3 regions of the Terrabacter sp. LjRoot27 genome follow, and region 3 is predicted to be linked to each of the others. Evidence: predicted binding sites of a transcription regulator. Region 3 holds the regulator's gene; each other region holds the start of a gene.

Region 1 (2,265 bases), 870 kb from region 3:
GACGCCGCCGGCGAGCTTGGCGAGGCGCTCCTGGAGCTTCTCGCGGTCGTAGTCGGAGTCCGACTTCTCGATCTCGGCCTTGATCTGGGCGATGCGGCCCTCGATCTGCGAGCGGTCCTCGGCGTCCTCGACGATGGTCGTCTCGTCCTTGGTGACGACGACCTTGCGAGCGCGGCCGAGCAGGTCGAGGGTGGCGTTCTCGAGCTTGAGACCGACCTCCTCGGAGATGACCTGGCCACCGGTGAGGATGGCGATGTCGGTGAGCATGGCCTTGCGGCGGTCGCCGAAGCCGGGAGCCTTGACGGCGACCGACTTGAACGTGCCCTTGATCTTGTTCACGACGAGCGTCGCGAGGGCCTCACCCTCGATGTCCTCGGCGATGATCAGCAGCGGCTTGCCCGACTGCATGACCTTCTCGAGGAGCGGGATGAGGTCCTTGATGTTGCCGATCTTGGAGTTCGCGACGAGCACGTAGGCGTCGTCGAGGACGGCCTCCATGCGCTCGGTGTCGGTGACGAAGTAGGCGGAGATGTAGCCCTTGTCGAAGCGCATCCCCTCCGTCATCTCCAGCTCGAGGCCCATGGTGTTGGAGTCCTCGACGGTGATGACACCTTCCTTGCCGACCTTGTCCATCGCCTCGGCGATGAGACCACCGATCTCCTCGTCGGCCGCCGAGATGCTGGCGGTCGAGGCGATCTGCTCCTTGGTCTCGATCTCCTTGGCCTGCTCGAGCAGGCGCGCGGTGACGGCGTCGACGGCCTTCTCGATACCGCGCTTGAGCGCCATCGGGTTGGCGCCGGCGGCCACGTTGCGCAGGCCTTCCTTCACCATCGCCTGGGCGAGCACGGTCGCCGTCGTCGTGCCGTCACCGGCGACGTCGTCGGTCTTCTTGGCAACTTCCTTGACGAGCTCCGCGCCGATCTTCTCGTACGGGTCGTCGAGCTCGATCTCCTTGGCGATCGAGACGCCGTCGTTGGTGATCGTGGGGGCGCCCCACTTCTTCTCCAGGACGACGTTGCGGCCCTTGGGGCCGAGCGTCACGCGGACGGCGTCGGCGAGGATGTTCATTCCTCGCTCGAGCCCGCGACGCGCCTCTTCGTCAAACGCAATGGTCTTGGCCATTCGGGTGGTTCCTCCCACGCGAATCGTTGGTGGTGGCCCGCATGACGCCCGCGACGGACGGGACCGGTCTCCCCAGCTTCATGTAGCTGCGAACCCAGCCCCTCGGCATACGGCCCATTTCTGTCACTCCCCTAGGGAGAGTGCTAACGCCATTATTGGCACTCTCGGGGTGAGAGTGCAAACGTCTGACCGCCTCGGGTGAGGGCGTATGCCGTCCGCTCGGCTCAGGCGTCCGCGACCGGCGCCAGCGCGGCGGCGATCCGGGCGGCGTGCTCGGCGGACTCCTGCTCCGACGCGTAGGTCGTCCGCGGCCAGAAGAAGCCGCGCAGGCCGTCGCCCTTGGTGCGCGGGACGACGTGGACGTGCAGGTGCGGCACGGACTGGCTCACGACGTTGTTCATCGCCACGAACGTGCCCTGGGCGCCGAGCGACTCGACGACCGCCGCGGCGAGGCGCTGGGTGGCGCCGAGCACGGTGGCGTGCAGGTCTGCGGGCAGGTCGAGCAGGGTGTCGACGTGCCGGCGCGGCACGAGCAGGACGTGGCCCTTGAAGACGGGCCGGCGGTCGAGGAAGGCGACGAGGTCCGGCTCGTCGAGCACGACGTCGGCCGGCACCTCCCCCGCCACGATCGAGCAGAAGACGCAGTCCATGGCGACAGGCTCCCACGCCACGTCGTGCCGGACCGGGCCGAGCGCCCGTCAGCAGGTGGGGTCAGCAGATGACGAGCAGGAAGCAGCCGCCGTCGCTCGAGGTGGGCGAGGGGCTCGGCGTCGGCGTGGGCTTCTTCGTCGAGGTCGGCTTCGGCTTGGGGTTGCCCTTCGTGGGCCGCGACGACGGGCTCGGGCCCGCGGTCGAGCTCGGCGCGGGGGCCGTGGTGGCCTGGCTCGACGACGGGGCAGGGGCCGACGTCGTCGGCACGGACGACGTCGGGTCGGAGGCCGGCTCGACGACGGCGGTTGCCGGGGGCCGCGTCGTCCCGGGGCGGGTGGTCCCGGTCTCCGCGGCGGTCGAGCTGGTCGCCGCAGTGGAGGTGTCGGCCGAGCCCCAGCCGTCGTCCGAGGTCGTGCTCGTCCAGTCACCGCCGGGCAGCCCGGGGAAGCCGCTGGACGACATCGCCTCGTCGCTCCAGCTGTCGCCCGACCA
Region 2 (2,265 bases), 1.5 Mb from region 3:
CCCCCGACGGGACCGACCCGTGGGGGAACGCGGGGGAGAGCTTGGCGCCCGTCGCCGGGACCTGCTCGGCGAAGTCGAGGACCTGGGACCACGACGGCGAGATGGCGTCGAGGGAGAAGACGCGCTTGGTGCGCCCGGTGATGTCGGCGACCCCGGTGACGCGGCGGGCCGGGTCGAGCCACAGCCCGAGGTGCCGTCGGCCCTCACCCTGCGGCAGGCGTACGTCCTCGGCGAGCCCGTGCGTGACCCGCGCGGACGGCCAGTGGCGCAGGTTGACCGCGGCGATGCGGGCGGTCGTGTCGTCGGCGTCGACGGCGTGGACCGTGAGGTCGAGGCCGGCGAACGCCATCGCGTCGGCGCCGAGCCCGCAGCCGAGGTCGTAGACGTCGCGGACCCCGGCCGCGGCGTACCGGTGCGCGTGGCGTGCGGCGATCGCGAGGCGCGTCGACTGCTCGAGGCCGTCGGGGGTGAAGAGCATGCCGGCGGCGAAGTCACCGAACTTCTCGATACCGCGCGAGCGCAGCCGCGACTGGGTCATGGCGGCCGCGACGAGGTCGGCCGCGAAGCCCGCCTCGCGCAGCCGACCCTGCAGGTGCAGCGAGCCGTCCTCGTCGTAGGGAGGCAGCGACTGGAGCAGCGCCCAGCCCTCACCTGCGGAGAGGCGATCGACCATGGCGGCGTCCATGGACTCATCCTGCCAGCGCCCGTGGGTGCGCCCGACCGGGCCGCGGCGCGCCGACGAATCTGGCACTCGACTTGACCGAGTGCTAATGACAAACCTAGATTTCATCTTGTTGGCACTCTCGACCTGAAAGTGCCAGCACCCTCCTCGAGGGAGGTCGACCCCCGCGACGGCGGCCAGCCTCGAAGAGCCCACAGTCCGTAGTCAGTTTTCCGACTGTCCCGAAGGGAAGGTCACCACCGTGTCGGTTTCCATCAAGCCGCTCGAAGACCGCATCGTCGTCAAGTCCCTCGAGGCCGAGCAGACCACTGCATCCGGCCTCGTCATCCCGGACACGGCCAAGGAGAAGCCCCAGGAGGGCGAGGTCCTCGCTGTCGGCCCCGGCCGCTTCAACGACACCGGCACCGAGCGCGTCCCGCTCGACGTCAAGGTCGGCGACAAGGTCATCTACAGCAAGTACGGCGGCACCGAGGTCAAGTACGGCGGCGAGGAGTTCCTGATCCTCTCCGCGCGCGACGTCCTCGCCATCGTCGGCTGACCCAGCCGTATGCCGTGACCGCACCCCGGTGAGCCCCGCTGGGGTCTCCCCGGGGTGCGTCTCGTTCGACCGAATCACAGCAACCGCAAAGCAACCCGAGCCAAAGGAACACCATGGCCAAGCAGCTGGAGTTCGACGACTCCGCCCGCAAGTCGCTCGAGCGCGGCGTTGACGCGCTCGCCAACGCCGTCAAGGTGACGCTCGGCCCGAAGGGCCGCAACGTCGTCATCGACAAGAAGTGGGGCGCCCCCACGATCACGAACGACGGCGTGACCATCGCCCGCGAGATCGAGCTCGAGGACCCCTACGAGAACCTCGGCGCCCAGCTCGCCAAGGAGGTCGCGACCAAGACCAACGACGTCGCCGGTGACGGCACGACGACCGCGACCGTGCTCGCCCAGGCCATGGTCAAGGAGGGCCTGCGCAACGTCGCCGCCGGCGCCGCCCCGGCCGCGCTCAAGCGCGGCATGGACAAGGCCGTCACCGCGGTCAACGACCGCCTCCTCGAGAACGCCCGCGAGGTCGACGGCAAGGACGAGATCGCCTCCGTCGCCACGCTCTCCGCCCAGGACGCCACCCTCGGTGGCCTCATCGGCGAGGCGTTCGACAAGGTCGGCAAGGACGGCGTCATCACCGTCGAGGAGTCCTCGACGACGGCGACCGAGCTCGAGTTCACCGAGGGCATGCAGTTCGACAAGGGCTACCTCTCGGCCTACTTCGTCACCGACACCGAGCGCATGGAGACCGTCCTCGAGGACGCCTACGTGCTCATCAACCAGGGCAAGATCTCCTCGGTCGCCGAGGTGCTCCCGGTCCTCGAGAAGGTCGTGCAGTCCGGCAAGCCGCTGCTCATCATCGCCGAGGACGTCGACGGCGAGGCCCTCTCGACGCTCGTCGTCAACAAGATCCGCGGCACGTTCAACGTCGCGGCCGTCAAGGCCCCCGGCTTCGGCGACCGCCGCAAGGCCATGCTCCAGGACCTCGCCATCCTCACCGGTGGCCAGGTCATCGCGCCCGAGGTCGGCCTCAGCCTCGACCAGGCCGA
Region 3 (2,265 bases):
ACGGGTCGGCACCCATGTCGAAGGACTGGCGCTTCTGCGGGTCGGAGAGGACGTCGTAGGCCTGCGAGACCCGCTTGAACTCCTCCTCGGCCTCGGCGCCGGGGTTCACGTCCGGGTGCAGCTTGCGGGCGAGCCGACGGTAGGCCTTCTTGATCTCCTCCTGGCTCGCGTCGCGCGAGACCCCGAGGACGGCGTAGTAGTCGTTCAAGCTGAGATTCCTTTTGGTACGTGGTGCTTTCGGTTCCGGCGCGGCGCTGCGCCGGCGGACTGGCCGCTGTGGTGCAGGTGGGTCAGGTGGCCTGGTTCTCGTCGAGGATCTCGGAGACGTAGCGCGCGACGGCGCGGACCGAGGCCATCGTCGTGGGGTAGTCCATGCGGGTCGGGCCGAGCACCCCGAGGCTCGCGACGCGCTCGGCTCCGGAGCCGTAGCCCATCGACACGAGGGACGTCGACTGGAGCCCGGTCACGGGGTTCTCGGAGCCGATGCGCACGGAGACGAGGTCGGGGTCGTCCCCGAGCTGGCCGAGCAGGCGCAGGAGGGTGACGTGCTCCTCGAGCGCCTCGAGGATCGGCCCGATGGTGCGCGGGAAGTCGCTGCCGGCGCGCGCGAGGTTGGCCTGCCCGGCGAGGACGACACGCTCCTCGCGCTCCTCGACGAGGGCGTCGCCGAGCGCGGACACGACGGCCTCCATGGCGGCGCGGTCGGCCTCGTCGGCCTCGTCGACGAGGCGCCGCAGCCGCGTCGCGGCCACGGTGAACGGCACACCGGCCGCCACCTCGTTGATGCGCGAGCGGATCGAGGCCACGAGTGCCTCACCGGTGCCGTCGGAGAGCACGCGTCCGGTGTCGACGACGCGCTGCTCGACGCGACCGGTGTTGACGATGAGCACGATCATCAGGTGCGACGACCCCATCGGCACGAGCTCGATGTGGCGCACCGTCGACCGCGTCAGCGAGGGGTACTGCACGACGGCGACCTGGCGGGTCAGGCTGGCCAGGAGGCGCACGGTGCGGTCGACGACGTCGTCGAGGTCGACAGCTCCCTCGAGGAACTGGCCGATCGCGCGGCGCTCGCCCGAGCCCAGGGGCTTGACGGCGCTCAGGCGGTCGACGAACACGCGGTAGCCCGCGTCGGTGGGCACCCGCCCGGCCGACGTGTGCGGCGCGTGGATCAGGCCCTCCTCCTCGAGCAGGGCCATGTCGTTGCGCACGGTCGCGGCACTCACACCGAGGTGGTGGCGCTCGACGAGCGCCCGGCTGCCCACGGGCTCGGAGGTCTGGACGTAGTCCTGCACGATCGCGCGCAGCACCATCAGCCGGCGGTCCTCGCTCATCGCGTCCCCTCCTTCACGGGTCTGGCACTCTCGATCGACGAGTGCCAAGTCTACGACGTGCCTCGCGGATCTCCGATTTCATCCAACCGTATGCCGTCGCGGCGCCACCGCCCCCGCCCGCGTGGCGGCTGCGTGGGAGCCCACCGGGCGGCATACCCTCACTGGTCGTGTCCCCCAACGATCGCTACGGCTCCGACGTGCTCAACGGCGACTGGCGTGCCCCACGGCGCGGCCGGTCGACCCCGACCCCGGCGGAGCCCGACCTCGTCGTCGAGGAGGTCGAGACCGGCTGGGTCGGCGCCGTCGTGCGTGTCGAGAAGGCGGGCGGCATGCACGTCGTCCACCTCGAGGACCGGCGCGGACGCACGAAGGCGTTCCCGCTCGGACCCGGCTTCCTCGTCGACGGTGCCCCGGTGACGCTCACTCCCCCGCAGGCCGCCGCCGGCACCGCCCTCGCCGAGGCGCGCCGTGCCGCGTCCCGCACCGCGAGCGGCTCGGTGGCCGTCGAGGGCGCCCGGGCACGCGTCGCGAGCGGGTCGAGGATCTACGTCGAGGGCCGCCACGACGCCGAGCTCGTCGAGAAGGTCTGGGGCGACGACCTGCGCGTCGAGGGCGTCGTCGTCGAGCTCATGGACGGCGTCGACGACCTCGCCGGCATCATCGCCGAGTTCCAGCCGGGGCCCGGGCGTCGCCTCGGCGTGCTCGTCGACCACCTCGTCCCCGGCACCAAGGAGGCCCGCATCGTCGCCCAGGCCCAGGCCCTGCCGGGCCTCTCGCAGCACGTGCGGATCCTCGGCCACCCCTACGTCGACGTGTGGCAGTCCGTGCGCCCGGAGCGGCTCGGCTGGCAGCGGTGGCCGGTCATCCCGCGCGGCACGTCGTGGAAGCACGGCATCTGCGCCGAGCTCGGCTGGGCCCACGCGAGCCAGGC

Evidence for each region. Region 3 encodes HrcA, which represses chaperone genes, less so after heat shock. Its sites were predicted from a motif close to TTNGCACTCGNNNNNNNCGAGTGCNAA; they were not measured.
Region 1: the regulator HrcA is predicted to act here: its motif matches at 1,243-1,269, upstream of groL (chaperonin GroEL).
Region 2: the regulator HrcA is predicted to act here: its motif matches at 745-771, upstream of groES (co-chaperone GroES).

The regions. Positions count from the first base shown of each region.
Region 1 is NZ_CAXUSS020000001.1:973,295-975,559, reverse strand. Features, by position in the region: gene groL (chaperonin GroEL) at 1-1,122, opposite strand, end outside; gene ACSQ2D_RS04545 (HIT family protein) at 1,347-1,772, opposite strand; gene ACSQ2D_RS04540 (hypothetical protein) at 1,834-2,265, opposite strand, start outside.
Region 2 is NZ_CAXUSS020000001.1:3,346,867-3,349,131, reverse strand. Features, by position in the region: gene ACSQ2D_RS15475 (THUMP-like domain-containing protein) at 1-685, opposite strand, end outside; gene groES (co-chaperone GroES) at 924-1,220, shown strand; gene groL (chaperonin GroEL) at 1,334-2,265, shown strand, end outside.
Region 3 is NZ_CAXUSS020000001.1:1,842,855-1,845,119, reverse strand. Features, by position in the region: gene dnaJ (molecular chaperone DnaJ) at 1-208, opposite strand, end outside; gene hrcA (heat-inducible transcriptional repressor HrcA) at 291-1,334, opposite strand; gene ACSQ2D_RS08575 (DUF3097 domain-containing protein) at 1,496-2,265, shown strand, end outside.